Regions from separate parts of the Paenibacillus sp. JL3B1040 genome, predicted to be linked through region 4. Evidence: predicted binding sites of a transcription regulator. Region 4 holds the regulator's gene; each other region holds the start of a gene.

Region 1 (4,422 bases), 2.8 Mb from region 4:
CTTTTCGTTAATTTCCAGCCCGCCCATCGTATGGTGCACGGATGGGGTTCTTGGCGTAGCAAAAAACGGAGGCGTTTCGAGTTTTGCACCAAAATTTTTCTTGCCGAATTCAGGGTCAAGCTGATTTTCTACGTAAGTATTGTATTTCTTCATTTCCGCGACAAAGGTATCGGCCGGTACGCCCATTTGCTCGGCCAGTTCCTCCAGCGTATCCGCCATGAAAATATTTTTGTTGGCGATCAGATCCTGATAATTATCTCCCCAACCACTCTTCCCGTTCAGATCGGGGTTGCCCAGCGAAGTCATATCGCTGATGATGAAGAAGGTCTTATCCGTCTGCTCCAGGGCGGCGGCCGCCAGAACGTCTCTTTCCGCGTACTCGTTCACATACCGCTTGCCTTCCTTATTCACGAAAATCTGGGTTTCCGCGCTTCCCCATACACCGCCGGACAAAGCGCCCGTTCCCGGTTGACCGCTCGGCATCAGTTGGATGAAGCCCATGCCCCACAGATTCGCTCCGACTTCCTTCCCCATCGCAATGCCGTCGCCGGTGGCGTTTGTCGTGTTGGTTGTCTTGATGTTGGCATCCAGATCAGGCCAATAGTTATTGTATTCAACGACCATTTCGGGGTTCGCTCCAAAACCGCCGGTGGCCATGACCACGCCCTTGGACGCTTTTAAGGTGACCGGAGTGCCGTCGGACTGCTCGGCCGTCACACCCACGATTCTGCCATTCTCAACCATCAGCTTGGTGGCCTTCGTATTCATCATAATTTCTGCGCCAAGCTCTTTTGCGCTTTTTTCCATCGCGTTAATATACCCGGTTCCCAGCGGCTCGGCATTATGGTGGGTTCTGGGCCACAAGGCGCCGAGAACGGTGCCGATCCCATCCTGGAACTGGGCTCCGTGGCCCTCCAACCATTGAATCGTGCCGTAGCTGTTGGTCGTGAGCGTCTTGACCAGATCAAACTTGCCGGAGATTTCTTTCCCGTCAAGATCGGTTCGCTTCCCGCCGATATAGGTGTGAATCATATGCAGTTCGGGCGAGTCGAACAGCTTGGTGGTGTCCCCTTTGGCGAAGTATTCCTTGATCTGACCCTTGAGCGTCTTGAGCGTATCGGCATAATCGCCGAATTCTTTCTCATCGTAAGTCAGAATCTCTTTCAACTCATTGGTCAGCGCTTTGGTCATCGCCACCTTCGGCTGTCGGACCGGGTCATAGGAATTGAACTCGCCTCCGGAGCGAAGTGTGTTCCCGCCAAGCGCAGGCGATTTTTCGATCAAAATCACCTTTGCCCCATTCTCGGCAGCCGATACCGCCGCGGCAAGACCCGCACCGCCCCCGCCGACAACCACCACTTCGGTTTCCTTGGTAATGGCCTCTTTAGCGGCCGCTTGGAGAGGTTCCTTATTCCTCAAGGCGTCGATATCGGCCCCGGCCTTCGCCAAAGCGTCCGCAATCGCATCAATCAGGCCGTTGCTGGATACGGACGCCCCCGAGACGACGTCGATCTTCAGGCTCTGCCCCTCGACGACCTTCTGGGGAATGGTCTCAAATACGGCATCGCTTACTCCTTCGGTATCCTTCTGCTCCAGCACTTTCACCGATTGAATGGTGTTGGCATCCACCGTTACTTCAACTTTTATAACGCTATGTAGGCCTTGCGCTTCCCCCGTATATGTCCCCGGTGTGTAAAGCCCTTGGGTATCCGCTGCAGGCGTTATTTCCTTGTTATTGCCGCTGCATCCGATCACACCCATGATCATAATAAGTACCAATGCTGTCAAAAATCCGGTCCTTGCATACCTCAAACGTTTCATGCTCCCTGTTCCTCTCCTTTGTTGAATTGTAATTAATTTCACAATATTTGTGAAAAAATTCACGAATATTGCCGGAGCATATTCGCTTACATTAATAATTATAGACATTAAATTTCTCGTCTTCCCGTGCCTTTTCTCACAAGAGGGGGTTTAGGAAGCGCCCTGCTCAACTGGCTTAAGCCATTATAAAAAACAGCCGCCGGCTCTCCGGCCGTACGGCTGTTCTTGGCATTTCCTTATAGGAGTTTTCTTATTGGAGTTCGTTCAGGCGCTCTTCCAAACGATCCCACGTTTCGGTGATCCCCTGCAGCATCCCCATATCCATAACGGTTTTGAGGGATTCCGCCGATACGTATTCCCCACGGCTGACCAGCTTCGTTTTGCCGCCCACATCGATGAATTCCATCGTGACCACGGTCGCCGGCAGCGAATCGTCCACCTTCCCCTCGGCATCCGAGAAATAATCGGTGTAGACGAAACGGTCCGGTTCGTCGATTTCTTTATACACGGCTTTGCCCCAAGATTCCATTCCGTAAAAATCGCCCTGCTCCCGATCCATGCACTTCATGCAGTAGTGCCAAACGCCACCCGGCCGGAAATCAACGTTGCACACCGTAACCTCCCAGCCTCTTGGGCCCCACCATTGTTTCAAATGCTCCGCCTCTTTAAACATCGAGAACACCAGCTCTTTCGGCGCATTGAACACGCGCTCCAATACCAGTACCGTTTCATTTTCCACTCGGTGAACCATCGTTTGATTGGACATTGTCAAATCCTCCTTATCATTGAACGAACTTTACGACTGTTCTTCGTTCTGCAATTCCCGCAAGTAATCTTCCAGTTGATCGAATCGGTCCTCCATGACTTGCCGAAAAGACTTCACCCAAGCATCCATCGCTTGAAAAGGTTCGGGCCGGAGCCTGTAGATCCGGCGGTTCCCGTCGACCTTCGCTTCCAAAATGCCGCTATCGCTAAGTATCTTCAAATGCTTTGAGGCCTGGGGCTGACGCAGCCCCAGCCGGTCGGCGATTTCACCCACGGTGAGAGGACCATTGCGCAGGAGCTCGACGATGTTCAAACGATTCGGTTCGGCCAAAGCGCTCATCATCGTCCGGTCCATGCCCGGCCTATTCTTCCCTGCCATGCCGCTCACCTCGTTAATCGTTGATTACTCGTTATCCCTTCACTCCTTCACCGTTAGGATTTTCATTCAGTGACTTTAATATACATCATTAGGAATATTCCTGTAAAGGAATATTTAAAAAAACCTTGGTGTCTCTCGCGCTACCTTTACACGATTATCCCTTTCGTTCAGGGGGGGCCAAAAGCCCGGAGTATGGCTAGCTCATATCCATTTCACGGCTGCCTGATCAAAGGGGATAATCGTGCAAAGCGTCCTGGCAGCGTATGGTGATCTTCGCATTATTCCCCGATGACTTGGGACAGGTCGATTTCGCGGGTCAGCTCGACGAAAACTTCGACGACTTGCGGATCAAAATGCTTGCCCCGCTCGGCGATAATTTCGGCGAGCGCCTCTTCCGCGGTCCAAGCCCGCTTATAAGCCCGCTCATGGGTCAAGGCGTCATAAAAATCGGCCAACGCGACGATGCGGGCCTCGATCGGGATCTCTTCGCCCTTTAACCCTTTGGGATAGCCGGTCCCGTCCCATTTCTCGTGATGGGCTTCCGCGATCAACCGGGCCAATTTCAGCACCGAGAAACCGCTGCCCTCCAGGATGTGGGCGCCAATGGTCGTATGCGCCTTCATCCGCTCGAACTCCTGGGGAGCAAGCCGTCCGGGCTTCAATAAAATATGGTCGGGGATGCCCATTTTGCCGATGTCGTGCAACGGAGCCGCCTTGCAGATCAAATCGACGTGCTCCTCGGAAAGCCCCAGCCGCTCGGCGATCAAACCGGACATTTTCCCGACCCGCTTCGTGTGCCGCCCGGTCATATCGTCGCGGAATTCCGAAGCGCGTCCCAGCAGCTGCAAAATTTCATTTTTGGCCTGTTCCAACTCCGCGGTCCGCTCTCTCACGCTTTTTTCCAGCGTCTCGTTATAATGGTGCAGTTGCAGATGCAACGCCCGGGTGTTCAATAAATTATGTATGCGCAGCAGCACCTCGGTCCGGTCAAACGGCTTGTTCAAAAAGTCGTTCGCTCCGATCCGCAGCGCCTCCTGCTTGATTTCCGGCGTATTGTCGGCGGTCAACACCAGCACCGGCAAATAATGGTCCGGGCCGATTCTCCGCCGGATTCGCTCCAATAATTGAATGTTGATTTCCTGATCGTCGACGATCAATATTTTCGCAAGCCGCTTTTCGGGATTGTACATGTTGCCACCTCGCTTATATGCCGCTTCCCTGATCCCTAAGCCCTTTCGGCGGCGTCTCGGATTTGCGCTAGAGCCATTAACTGTACCGCCGATTTGACGGGTTCAACGCAGCGTTAATTTTCCCGAGCAGTCTGTCCAATTCCACCGGTTTGGTGTCCACATCATCACACCCGGCCTCATAAGCCTGCGCCCGGTCGGCCGCCATCGCGTGGGCTGTCAGCGCGATCACGGGGATGGCGCGCGTTTCATCCGCCCGCTTCAGCCGAC
Region 2 (4,422 bases), 180 kb from region 4:
TTCCATCCGTCCGCTCAAGCCTGCAGCACGGAAGCCGCTAAAATATTGCTCGAGGCCGCCGTTAAACACGGGGCGCCGGCCGACTGCATCCAGTGGATCGAAAATCCTTCCATGGACCGCACGAACGCGCTGATGAATCACCCCGACGTCGCCTGCATCCTGGCTACCGGCGGTTCCGCGATGGTTAAGGCAGCGTATAGCTGCGGCAAACCGGCCCTCGGCGTAGGCCCCGGCAACGTGCCTTGCTTCATTGAGAAGAGCGCCGACCTGGATCAAGCGGTCAACGATCTGATCCTGTCCAAAACGTTTGACAACGGCATGATTTGCGCATCCGAACAAGCCGTCATTATCGAAGAGCCGATTTTCGACCAAGTGAAGAAAAAAATGATCGCCAACGGCTGTTATTTCGTGAACAAGGATGAAGCGGCCAAGCTGACCGCCGGAGCCATCATCGCCGACAAATGTGCGGTGAATCCTTCGATTGTAGGCCAATCGGCCGTGAAGATTGCGGAAATGTGCGGCATTGATGTGCCGGCCGGAACGAAAATCCTCGTTGCCGAAATCGAAGGCGTAGGTCCGAAATTCCCGTTGTCCGCCGAGAAATTGAGCCCTGTGCTCGCTTGCTATAAAGTGAAGAACGCCGAGCAAGGCATCGAACGTGCCCTGGAAGTCGTTAAGTTTGGGGGCATGGGCCACTCTTCGGTCATCCACTCGAACAATGAGGAAGTCATCCAAAAGTTTTCGGACCGGATGCCTACCTGCCGGATTTTGGTTAATCAGCCTTCGTCGCAAGGCGGTATCGGCGATATCTACAACACGAACCTGCCGTCGCTGACACTCGGCTGCGGATCGTACGGGCGCAACTCTACCTCTTCGAACGTAACGGCCGTCAATCTGATCAACGTGAAAAGGGTGAATCGTCGTACCGTGAATATGCAATGGTTTAAAGTGCCGAGCAAAATTTATTTCGAGAAAAATTCGACGCAATACTTGGCTAAAATGCCGGACATCTCCCGCGTGCTGATCGTTACCGACCCGATGATGGTGAAACTGGGGTATGTGGAAAGGGTGGAGCATTATCTCCGTCAACGCCAAACGCCGGTAGCGATCGAGGTGTTCTCGGACGTCGAGCCGGATCCATCGACAACGACGGTGGAACGCGGTACCGAATTGATGGCCAAATTCCAGCCGGACTGCATCATCGCCCTCGGCGGCGGATCGCCGATGGACGCGGCGAAAGGCATGTGGCTGTTCTATGAATATCCTGAGGAAGATTTCTTTAACCTGAAGCAAAAATTCATGGATATCCGCAAACGCCTTTACAAGTATCCAAGACTCGGCCAAAAAGCGAAATTCGTAGCTATTCCGACAACCTCGGGCACCGGCTCGGAGGTAACATCTTTTGCCGTAATCACGGACAAAATCAACGGCAATACGAAATATCCTTTGGCGGATTACGAATTGACTCCGGACGTGGCGATTATTGACCCGGTCTTCGTGTACAGCCTGCCGAAAACCGCGGTAGCCGATACGGGGATGGACGTCCTGACGCACGCCATTGAAGCTTACGTATCGGTCATGGCCAACGACTATACGGACGGCCTGGCGATCAAAGCGATCCAACTGGTATTCCAATACCTCGAGAAATCGGCATTGACCGGCGACAAGTTGGCCCGCGAAAAAATGCACAACGCTTCGACGATCGCGGGGATGGCGTTCTCCAACGCCTTCCTGGGCATCAACCACAGCTTGGCCCATAAATGGGGCGGCCAATACCATACGGCTCATGGACGCACGAACGCGATCCTGATGCCGCACGTGATCCGCTACAATGCGAAGAAACCGACGAAGTTCGCCGCATGGCCGAAATACACGAACTTCGTAGCCGACGAGCGTTACGCGGAAATCGCCCGCATTCTGGGCCTGCCGGCCCGCACGACGGAAGAAGGCGTGAAGAGCTTGATCAAAGCGATCCGCGACCTGAACAAGAAGTTGGGCATTCCGGAAACGTTCCAGGAGCTTGGTTTCGATGCGAAGGATTTCGAATCGCGTGTCGATTACTTGGCGGACCGTGCATTCGAAGATCAATGTACGACAGCGAATCCGAAGCTGCCGCTGGTCAGCGAACTGGCTGAAGTTTACCGCGACGCCTTCTACGGAAGATTTGAAGAATAAGTGAACAACCTGGTATGAAAACGTGACAAATATCACTTAATGTGATATTTGTCACAATCTTTTTAGGGCGGTTAAGCTATGATTACAATATAAATGATCCCTCATAAGAGTGATGATCGCATGGAATCCCGGTCCCGTGGCCGGGCACAATTATTGTCTAAGTTGTGAAAAATGTCACAAATTTAAGGGATCATGAGGCGCGGGATATATCCTTCAAACCGCGACCACTATATAAAATGGAGGGAATAAAGATGTCGGTGATCGAAAAAGAAGTGCAAGACGTGCAAAACGCATGGAGAGGCTTCAAACCGGGCAAATGGATGAACGAGGTGAACACCAAGGATTTCATCGATACGAACATCACGCCTTACCACGGTAACGAGTCTTTCTTGAAAGGCGCTACGGCCAACACGAAAGCTTTGTGGGAAATCGTATCGAGCTTGTCCAAGAAAGAAAGAGAAGCTGGCGGTGTATTGGATGTTGACGTAAACACGCCTTCGACCATTACTTCCCATGCTCCTGGCTACCTTGACAAAGACAAAGAACAAATCGTTGGTGTACAAGGCTCCGCGCCTTTCCAACGCACGATCCGTCCTAACGGCGGCATCCGGATGGTTATCACCGCTTGTAAGGCTTACGGCTTCGAGCTTCCGGAAGAAATCGTGGATCTGTATACCAATGTTCGCAAAACACATAACCAAGGCGTATTCGACGCCTATACCGCTGAAATGAGAAACGCCCGCCACACCGGGATTATCACCGGTTTGCCGGATGCCTACGGCCGTGGCCGCATCATCGGCGACTATCGCCGCGTGGCGCTGTACGGCGTAGACTTCCTGATCAATCAGAAGAAACAAGAGCTTAACGAGCTGGATGTTGACGTGATGAGCGAAGAAATCATTCGCCAACGCGAAGAACTGTCCGAGCAAATCCGCGCCTTGGGCGAGTTGAAACAACTTGGCCAAATGTACGGTTTCGACATTTCCAGACCGGCGAACAACGCGAAGGAAGCTTTCCAATGGTTGTACTTCGGTTATCTGGCAGCCGTTAAAGAACAAGACGGCGCCGCAATGTCCCTTGGCCGCGTATCCTCGTTCCTCGACGCTTACATCGAACGCGATCTGGCCGAAGGTACTTTGACGGAAGAAACCGCACAAGAGCTGGTTGACCACTTCGTTATGAAGCTGCGGATCGTGAAGTTCCTGAGAACTCCGGAATATAACGAATTGTACAGCGGCGACCCGACTTGGGTAACCGAGTCGATCGGCGGGATGTCCGTGCAAGGCGTGACCCGCGTAACGAAGAACAGCTTCCGCTTCCTGCATACGCTCTACAACTTGGGAGCCGCTCCGGAACCAAACCTGACGGTGCTCTGGTCGGACAAATTGCCGGATGCGTTCAAGAAATATTGCGCCAAAGTATCCATCGAGACCAGCTCGATTCAATACGAAAACGACGATCTGATGCGTCCGATCTACGGCGATGACTACGGGATCGCTTGCTGCGTATCCGCGATGAGAATCGGCAAGCAAATGCAATTCTTCGGCGCTCGCGCGAACCTGGCCAAATGCTTGCTCTACGCAATCAACGGCGGTAAAGACGAAAGATACGGCACGCAAGTCGGTCCGGAATATCCGGCGATCACTTCCGAATATCTGGATTACGACGAAGTGATGAAACGCTTCGTTCCGATGATGGAATGGCTGGCTAAATTGTATGTAAATACGCTGAATGTCATTCACTACATGCATGACAAATATGCTTACGAACGGATCGAAATGGCGCTTCACGATCGCGATATCCTGCGTACGATGGCTTGCGGTATCGCCGGTCTGTCGGTTGTGGCCGACTCGCTCAGCGCGATCAAATATGCGAAAGTTAAACCGATCCGCAACGAAAACGGCATCGCCGTCGACTTCGTTATCGAAGGCGAATTCCCTTGCTACGGCAACAACGACGACCGCGTTGACCAAATCGCCGTGAACCTGGTTGAAACGTTCATGGGCATGATTCGCAAGCACCAAACTTATCGGAATGCCTTGCCGACGCAATCGATCTTGACAATTACCTCGAACGTTGTTTATGGTAAGAAAACAGGTACAACGCCTGACGGGCGTAAAGCCGGCGAACCGTTCGCGCCGGGGGCGAACCCAATGCATGGTCGCGATAAGAAAGGTGCCTTGGCTTCCCTGAGTTCGGTAGCGAAACTGCCTTACGAGCACAGCTTGGACGGTATCTCGAACACCT
Region 3 (4,422 bases), 2.6 Mb from region 4:
ACCGCCTCGGAGGTGAAGCTGGGGTTGATGGAACTGCTGCCCGACGATTATCCGGTTGTCGTGGGACATGCCCTTGGCGTCGAAGGCCAAGAACGGATTGAGCGGGTACCGCTGTTTGAGCTGGACCGGATCTCCGGCTATGGCAATCTGTCCCTTGTCTACGTGCCGGCCAGCGAGGACGAAACCCTTCGCATCCGCAGCTTCCAGCGGCTGCATGAGATTGTTTCGATTTTGCGCAGCCCCGGCGGATGTCCGTGGGATCGCGAGCAGACGCACGATTCGATCCGCAAGAATCTCATCGAGGAAACCTATGAGGTGCTGGAGACGATCGACGACGACGATCCCGACCACATGCGCGAGGAGCTCGGCGATCTGCTGCTGCAAATCATGCTCCACTCCCAGATGGAGGAAGAGACCGGCGCTTTTACGGTGTATGACGTCATCCAGGAACTGAATGAGAAGCTGATTTACCGTCATCCGCACGTGTTCGGCAATTTGAGCGCGGAGGATGCCGAGGCGGCGCTGAATAACTGGGAAGCGATGAAGGCCGAGGAGAAGAGACGCAAAGGAGTCGAGCCCGAGCGTCAATCGGCGATCAGCGGGGTTCCGCGCGATTTGCCGGCCTTGATGAAGGCCTACAAGCTCCAGAAAAAGGCGGCGAAGGCCGGGTTCGATTGGGAGGACATCGGGGGAGTTTGGTCCAAGCTCGAGGAGGAGATCCGCGAGTTGAAGGAAGCCGTGGAGCAAAAGCGCGATCCCGACACCCAGGAGTTGGAGCTGGGCGATGTGCTGTTTTCGGTGGTAAATGCCGCCCGTTACATCGGAGCGGATCCGGAGCAAGCCCTGTCGCGGACGATCCGCAAATTTACACAGCGGTTCCATTACGTCGAGGAGCGGCTTCGCGAGCAAGGGAAGTCCCCCGTCGACAGCACGCTGGCGGAAATGGACGTTTTATGGGATGAGGCTAAGTCGAAAGAACGGGAATGATGGGAGAAAAGGCCTAAATTTCGGTTTTTTTGCGAAAAAAGCAAAAAAAAGTTCCCAGCAGTGCAGGATTTTTCATTTTAAGCAAGAATACTACTCATACAAAGATACCCATCTGGCCCTGGGCAGGTCTTGCGCCTGTAGTGCCAAGGTATCATCTATTTCTTTTATTATTGGGAGGCATTATTAATGAACAAAACAGATCTGATCAACAACATTTCCAGCAAAAGCGGTTTGACGAAAAAAGACGTTGAATCCGTATTGAATGGGTTCCTCGGCGAAATTACCGATGCGCTTGCTGGTGGCGACAAAGTACAATTGATCGGCTTCGGCACTTTCGAAACCCGCAAACGTTCCGGTCGTACGGGCCGCAACCCGCAAACCGGCAAAACGATTGAAATCCCGGCTTCCAATGTTCCGGCATTCAAAGCGGGCAACAAACTTAAAGAAGCTGTAAAATAATGCGTCTTGATAAATTCCTGAAGGTATCGCGGTTGATCAAGCGGCGCACGGTGGCCAAGGACGTCTCCGAACAAGGCAGAGTGCTGATCAACGGGCGCGAATCCAAACCGAGCAGTACCGTCAAGGTTGGCGACGAACTCACGGTCCAATTCGGCCAAAAGCTGGTGACCGTGCGCGTCGAACGCCTGGTTGAGACGACTCGCAAGGATGAGGCTGCGACCATGTATACCTTGATTAAGGAAGAGCCGATCGCGAAGGATACCGGTCTGGACTGGTCCTGAAGTCGCGAAGCTCAGAGCATGTTCCGTTGAATCGGGACATGCTCTTTTTTTGGCCCCGGAAGGGTGTAAAAAATATCCTAGCCAAACGGTAAAATCGTGGTAATATAATAAATACACACTTTACTAACGTTTTCGATAAGCGCACTTGCTTCTTAGAAAACTCCTCTGTATTAACCTCATGTCGAATCCATCAACGTTGCGACTGCGGCATGTATCTACGAATCGAAATCACGCACCCATCGACCAACCATTCGACTAAGAGTTACCCAAACGAACGAAGCAACGAACGAAGTAACAAACGAACTCGGCAACTTACCCGATACGTCGCTCAGACTGCAGAACGATCCGAAAAACGGGGTGATTTTATCAGCGAAATTTAATTAAAACGCTTACGAAGTGAAAATATTCACAATTGTTTCATTCATCATTTGCTACGACGGCCATAGGGTATACAAAGGTCCGGAATCCAGTTTATCCAAAGGATGATCGCCTGATGAAACAGCTTGTGCACAAGCTCTATGCCCGGGAAAAGCTCTCCAAGGACGAGCTCGTCCATTTGCTGGGGCATATGGATGTTGAGACGCGCAGGGAGCTGTTCCGGTTTGCCCGTATGAGACGGGAGCAGGTTTACGGGGACAAGGTGTACATGCGCGGGTTGATTGAATTTTCAAGCTATTGCCGGCGGAACTGCTTGTATTGCGGACTGCGGTCCGGCAATCGCTACGCCGAGCGTTATCGGCTCCGCCCCGAGGAAATTCTCGAATGCTGCCGGGAAGGATACGGACTTGGTTTCCGCACGTTTGTGCTCCAGAGCGGAGAGGATCCCTGGTATACGGCCGATCTGCTGACTGCCTTGATCCGGGATATCAAAACGGAGTTTCCGGATGCGGCCATCACGCTGTCGATCGGCGAACGGGAGGAGAAAACCTACCGATTGCTGCATGAAGCGGGGGCGGACCGCTTTTTGATGCGTCATGAAACCGCTTCCCGCAGCCTGTATCAACGGCTCCATCCTGCCATGTCGTTCGATAACCGGCGCAAATGTCTGGAGACGCTGCAGTCGATCGGTTATCAGGTAGGCGCAGGATTCATGGTCGGCCTGCCCGGGCAAACCGCGGAAGATTTAGCGGAGGATCTCCTCTATCTCAAATCGTTGAACCCGGATATGATCGGCATCGGCCCGTTCATTCCCCACGACCGGACCCCGCTGCGCGATGCGAAGGCCGGGTCGCTGGAAGAGACGCTGGTCATGGTGGCGTTGGCCCGCTTATTCGTTCCCGAGGCGTTGATTCCCGCAACGACCGCCCTCGGGACGTTAAACCCCGAAGGCAGGGAATTGGCGCTGAAAGTCGGGGCCAATGTGGTCATGCCCAACCTGTCGCCCGTCTTCGTCCGCAAGAAGTACGCCTTGTACAACAACAAGATTTGCACGGGCGACGAATCTGCACAGTGCAGGCACTGCCTTGAACTCCGGATTGGAGCCGCGGGCTTTTCCGTAGATATGGGAAGGGGGGATAGCCTGAAGGCGGTAGGAAGCCGCCGCCATGCTTAATCTTAATAGGGTTACGAAATGTTACTTGGCTTTTCCAAAGTGGTTTATTTTCGCTATTATACGTGAAATATTTCACAAATCGATGCAAAGGAGACATGGCGAATGAGCATATTGACCAAAACAAACGAGCATGGCTTTTTTGAAATTCGGCTGGAATCCATCGGCGGACTCGGGGCCAACCTGGCCGGGAAGATGCTGGCGGAATCCGGGGTGCTCGGACTCGGCTTAAACGGCGCAAATTTCTCGTCCTATGGTTCGGAGAAGAAGGGGTCGCCGGTGAAGAGCTTCGTCCGTTTTTGCGAGCCGGACGTGGAAATTCACGATCACAGTCCGATCGAGGAGCCCGACGTCATCGGCGTTTTCCACGAAGCGCTGCATAAGACGGTGAATGTTTTAAGCGGCCTGAAGCCGGACGGTATCGTGTTAGTGAATTCGACACGAGGTTTCGAAGAGATCCGGCGCGACTTGGAGTTTCCGTACGGGACGCTGGCTGTTGTCGACGCCATGGGGATCGCCATCGACGAGCATACAAAGGTGAACACCTCGATGCTGGGGGCGTTGTTCCGGGTTTGCGATTTCCTTGATCCGGATTCGATGCGCGAAGTGATTAAGCATACGTTCCAGAAAAAATACCCGCACCTAGTGGAGCCCAATCTGCGTACGTTTGACCGGGGTTACCAAGAGGTGCGTTTCCAGACGATCGCGCCGCCTGCAGGAGCCCAGGGGAATCGCTTCGAGCGGTCGCAACCGCTGCTGGGGTTTGAGACTCAGGCCCCGGGCGGCATTATCCGCGCGCAGGGCAACAGCCTGTTGAAGGACTTGAGCGGCTCTCGCCAGGGCTTTGTGCCGGAGCTGGACATGGAGAGCTGCGTCCACTGCGCCAATTGCGACGCGGTATGCCCCGACCTGTGCTTCGTGTGGGAATCCGGGGAGGACAAGAAGGGGCGCCCTCAAATGTTCTTGCGCGGAATCGATTATCAATATTGCAAAGGTTGTTTGAAATGCGTGGAAATCTGCCTGACTGGCGCGCTCAGCATACGCCGGGAGGAGGCCGGGTACGCCGATAGTCACCGCGTCGCCCATGCCTTTCTGTAGCGGTCTCATGACTTGTTTAGAACTCACAGAAGAGCCAAAGGAGGAATT
Region 4 (4,422 bases):
GGTCCGGCGGAATAAACGGTGTGGGAGATGAAATCGGTTTTAGGCAGGAAATGAGCTTGCTCCGTATTCAAGGCGATGAAATCCGCCTTCATGCCTGCCGCAAGCTTCCCGGTATTCGGCAAAAAGACCGCCTTTGCGCCGTATTCCGTCCCCATCTTGAGCGCTTCCAACGCGGGCACCGCCGTCGGATCCCCGGATACGCCTTTATGGATCAGCGCGGCCAAGCGAATCTCCTCCAGCATGTCCAGGTTGTTGTTGCTGGCGGCGCTGTCCGTCCCCAGCGAGACGATCACGCCTTTTTGCAGCAGCTTCGGCACGCGAGCCACACCGCTGGCCAGCTTCAGGTTGCTGCCCGGGTTATGCGAGATCGCAACGTCATGCGCCGCCAAAACGTCGATCTCCTCGTCCGTCAAATGCACGGCATGGGCGAGCAGCGTCGGACGCGAGAACATGCCCAGCTTCCGCAAATGTTCCACAGGACGGTCGCCGTAATCACTCTCGTTTTGCTCCACTTCGGCACGCGTCTCCGACATATGCGTGTGCATCGGCAAGTCCAGATCATGCGCGGCTTGCACGAATTTCTCGATGAAAGCCGGCGGGCAGGTGTAGGGCGCATGCGGCGACATCATCGTGGTGATGCGGCCTTCCGCTTTACCGTGCCAGTTCCGGGCAAACGCGATCGCTTCTTTCAGCTTCTGCTCTTGCTCCTCCGGTGAGCATAACCCGATTGCTCCGCGCATCAGCACGGCGCGAATGCCGGATTCCTCCACGACCTTGGCGACTTCGTCCATATGATCGTACATATCCAGGAACGTTGTCGTGCCGCCCTTAAGCATTTCCAGGACAGACAATGCCGTACCGGCATAGATATCAGCGGCGGTAAACTTGGCTTCCATCGGCCACATTTTTTCCTGCAGCCAGGTCTGCAGCACCATGTCATCCCCGTAGCCGCGAAGCAGCGACATGGCTGCATGTCCATGGGTGTTGATCAGTCCAGGGAGGAACAACATCCCTTTGCCATCAAATGTTTCGGCGCCTTCCACACCTTCCGGGCGCGCTTCGCCGATATAGGTGATGGTGTCGCCCTCAACGAGCATATATCCGTGAATCACGGGACGATTCGTTTCCAGTACGGCAAACGTTCCGTTCTTGATCAACCATTTACGACTCATACGATGCTTGTTCCTTTCCGTTCTCCAGATAATACGCCAAACTGAGCAGGTCTGTGGTGAAATCGGCGGCATGGATCCGCACTTCCGGCGGAACTTTCAGAATCGTAGGTGCGAAGTTCAGAATCGCGCCAATGCCGGCGGCAACCAATTCGTCCGCTACGCGCTGGGCTTCCGTATCCGGCACGGTAATGATGCCGATGCGAATGTTGTTCTTTCTGACCGTATCCACCAGTTCCTCGATCGGCTGGATCGTAATGTTGTTGATCTGGGTGCCGATCTTCGCCGGCGAGGCGTCGAACACCGCGACGATTTTCATATTATCCTTCAGATACGCGTTATAATTCGACAAGGCTTGGCCCAGGTTACCGGCACCGACGAGCGCCACGTTGATCTGCTGGTCCAGGTTGAGAATTTGCTGAATTTTTTCAATCAAATAAGCGACGTCGTAACCGATGCCCTTTCGGCCGAAATCGCCGAAATAAGCCAAGTCCTTGCGGATTTGCGCCGGATTCAGATCGAGTTTTTGCCCCAGCTCCTGCGATGATACCGTCGGGACCTCGCGGCGGCTCAGTTCGTTCAAAAAGCGCAGGTAAACCGGCAGCCTGCGGACGACGGCGTCCGAAATTTTCTCTGACTTCATACTTCGTTCCCCCTATTCTTCAAACCAAGATATGAAACGGTTTATTCATCGGGATTCAACCATTCCGAGATGCGTGGCACCATCTGGCTCATCGGCATATGCTCCATCTTCGGACCCGGCAATGAATACAAGAAGTATTTCCCGTAATAGGATTCCAGGATGCGGGTATCATACACGATTACGATGCCCCGATCCTGCGACGAGCGAACGAGCCGTCCGAAGCCCTGCTTGAAACGGATAACCGCTTGCGGGACGGACAACTTCATGAACGGATTTTTTTTCTCCCGCTGCAGCCGTTCGCTTTTGGCTTCCACCAGCGGATGGTTTGGCGGCTGAAAAGGCAGGCGCACGATCGCCAGACTCGTCAATGCCTCGCCCGGGATGTCCACCCCTTCCCAGAAGCTGCTCGTCCCCAGCAGCACCGATGCGTTTTGGCCCTGGAAGCGCCGGGTCAGCTTGGTGCGGCTGCCGCTGTCCATCCCTTGACCGATGACGGTGATTCCCTCTGCCGAAAGCAGCTCTTTCAGCGGATCGTATACCTGTCTCAGCATCCGGTAGGACGTAAACAACACCAGCATCCGTCCTTGCGTCGCCACGGCAGCATCGGCCAGCGACTGCACCAGTGTCAGGATGAAATGGTCGTCCCCCACGCTGCCCTTCACGCTCGGAAAATCGCGCGGAATGACCAGCAGCGCCTGATCCCGGTAATTGAACGGGGACGGCAACATCGCCGTGATCAGCCGGTCCTCTTCCGCCGCCTCGGTCAAGCCCAACTGCTCGATCATATATTGGAACGACTTATCGACCGACAAAGTCGCGGACGTCATGACGACGCTTTTTTTCCGGTCGAAGAAAAATTCCTTCAACTGGGCGCTGACGTCGATCGGCACCGCGTACATTTGCAGCGAACGGCTGCGGTAGTTCCCGTTGGCTTCCATCCAGTAGACCGTGTCTTGGTTGTCCAGCTTCATGAAGAAACGCAAAGCTTCCCGTTCTCCCGCCAAATCTTTGAACAGACCACTGATGTCGGTAAGCAAGCTCTCCGCTGCATAATCGTCCTGCTCCTCCCGAATGTCGGACAAGAGACGCTCCCCTTTGCGCAGCACATCGCCAAGCCCCACATAAATCTGGTTCTCAAGCGCGGCGAGCACCTCCCATTCCTTCGGCTTACGGGCCGGTAATAGCCGGTACACGAATTGACCGGGATCGCCGGGCGCCGCGTCGCTGCGGTCCGGCATCAAACTGAACAGCAACTCGCTGAGCTTGTCCCAGCTTTCCTTCACATCCACCAGCGTCGGATAAATGCCGTCGATCACCGAGCACCATTCCGAAGCTTTCTCCGCCGCTGACGCCTCAAGCGAGCTCCGAAGATTCGCCAGTTGCCCCGTCTTGCTGTCTTTGAACAACCGGGTCAGCGTATGGACGACCGTAAAATATTTCATATGAATGCCAAGATGCTTGCCGGCCACATCCTCCAAATGATGCGCCTCATCGATGACCAGGCGCTCGTAGCCCGGCAGCAGTTGGTGACCGGCTTGGATGTCCGTAAACAATTTCGAGTGGTTCGTGATGACCACGTCCGCCACCCCGGCTTCGTGTTTGGCGCGATGGTAGAAGCATTTGCGGAACCAAGGGCAGGAACGGCCTAGGCAAGAATCCGATTCGCTGGCCACCGTCTCCCAGAAATCGCCGCCGCGGTTTCCGAGATTCAGCTCCTCGTCGTCACCGTCTGCCGTTTGCGTCAGCCACACGACCATTTGCGCGGCCGTCATCACCTCTTCTTTAGGCGTTGTGAAGTCTTTCCTAGTTATTTTATGTTCAAATTTGCGCAAGCACAAATAATGCTGCCTTCCTTTAAATACGGCAGCGCGGAAAGGAAAAGGCACGACCTCCGTCAACAGCGGCACATCGCGCTCCCGCAGCTGCTCCTGCAGGTTGATGGTATGCGTGCTGACCATCACCTTCTCGTCGTTTTTGACGCTGTGGTAAATGGCCGGCAGCAGGTAACCCAAGGATTTCCCGGTCCCCGTCCCGGCTTCGACCAGCAAATGCTTGTCTTCCTCGAAGGCCCGCATGACCTCATTCAGCATCATATTCTGGGCTTCCCGCTCCTCGTATTGCGGCAAACGCTCCCTCAGCCGTTCCCGGACCTGTTCCATAAACTGCTCGAAATTTACGTCCGCCAGCGGATTTCGATCCGCAGCATCCCGCGGTGCCTCAATATCCAGCCAATCCTCGACCTGCAAAGCAAATTGGCGGTAGTATACGAAGCCGTCTTCGCTTGGCAGCGCCTCAAGTTCCTTCTCCTGTGCCATCGCGTCAAAAAACCAACCCAGATCGCTGTCCTCACCGGCGAACAGATCGGCCAATCGTTGCAATGTCAGGAGAGGCAGCTGCGCGCATTCTTCCAGACATTTCAGGAAAATGAGCGCCGTTGCCAGCGCGTCGCTGTCCGCCTGGTGCGGACGATCATGCTTCACTTCAAACTCCGCCGCCACCAGTCCCAACTGATACGAAGTCAGCGAAGGAAACAGGATTTTCAAGAAATCCATCGTATCCAGGATGCGGCCGGTAAACGGCAAATAACCCGTTTTGTCCAAAGCGCTTTGC

What was found. The regulator Rex, encoded in region 4, represses fermentation and respiration genes when NADH is low (regulators of the CRP and FNR family bind a similar motif). The targets are predictions, from matches to a motif close to TTGTGAAATATTTCACAA.
Region 1: a site for Rex is predicted at 1,869-1,886, ahead of ACZF99_RS01875 (flavocytochrome c). Genes of this name have one in related genera too.
Region 2: a site for Rex is predicted at 2,338-2,355, ahead of pflB (formate C-acetyltransferase). Genes of this name have one in related genera too.
Region 3: a site for Rex is predicted at 2,122-2,139, ahead of hydE ([FeFe] hydrogenase H-cluster radical SAM maturase HydE). Genes of this name have one in related genera too.

What each region holds. Positions count from the first base shown of each region.
Region 1 covers NZ_CM169317.1:422,154-426,575, reverse strand. The annotation lists gene ACZF99_RS01875 (flavocytochrome c) at 1-1,761, opposite strand, end outside; gene ACZF99_RS01870 (SRPBCC domain-containing protein) at 2,072-2,587, opposite strand; gene ACZF99_RS01865 (ArsR/SmtB family transcription factor) at 2,618-2,965, opposite strand; gene ACZF99_RS01860 (HD-GYP domain-containing protein) at 3,244-4,155, opposite strand; gene ACZF99_RS01855 (response regulator) at 4,232-4,422, opposite strand, start outside.
Region 2 covers NZ_CM169317.1:3,445,217-3,449,638, reverse strand. The annotation lists gene adhE (bifunctional acetaldehyde-CoA/alcohol dehydrogenase) at 1-2,175, shown strand, start outside; gene pflB (formate C-acetyltransferase) at 2,427-4,422, shown strand, end outside.
Region 3 covers NZ_CM169317.1:53,615-58,036, forward strand. The annotation lists gene yabN (bifunctional methyltransferase/pyrophosphohydrolase YabN) at 1-987, shown strand, start outside; gene ACZF99_RS00245 (HU family DNA-binding protein) at 1,174-1,446, shown strand; gene ACZF99_RS00250 (RNA-binding S4 domain-containing protein) at 1,446-1,727, shown strand; gene hydE ([FeFe] hydrogenase H-cluster radical SAM maturase HydE) at 2,221-3,279, shown strand; gene ACZF99_RS00260 (2-oxoacid:acceptor oxidoreductase family protein) at 3,382-4,374, shown strand.
Region 4 covers NZ_CM169317.1:3,263,790-3,268,211, forward strand. The annotation lists gene ACZF99_RS14690 (amidohydrolase) at 1-1,172, opposite strand, end outside; gene ACZF99_RS14695 (redox-sensing transcriptional repressor Rex) at 1,162-1,812, opposite strand; gene dinG (ATP-dependent DNA helicase DinG) at 1,854-4,422, opposite strand, start outside.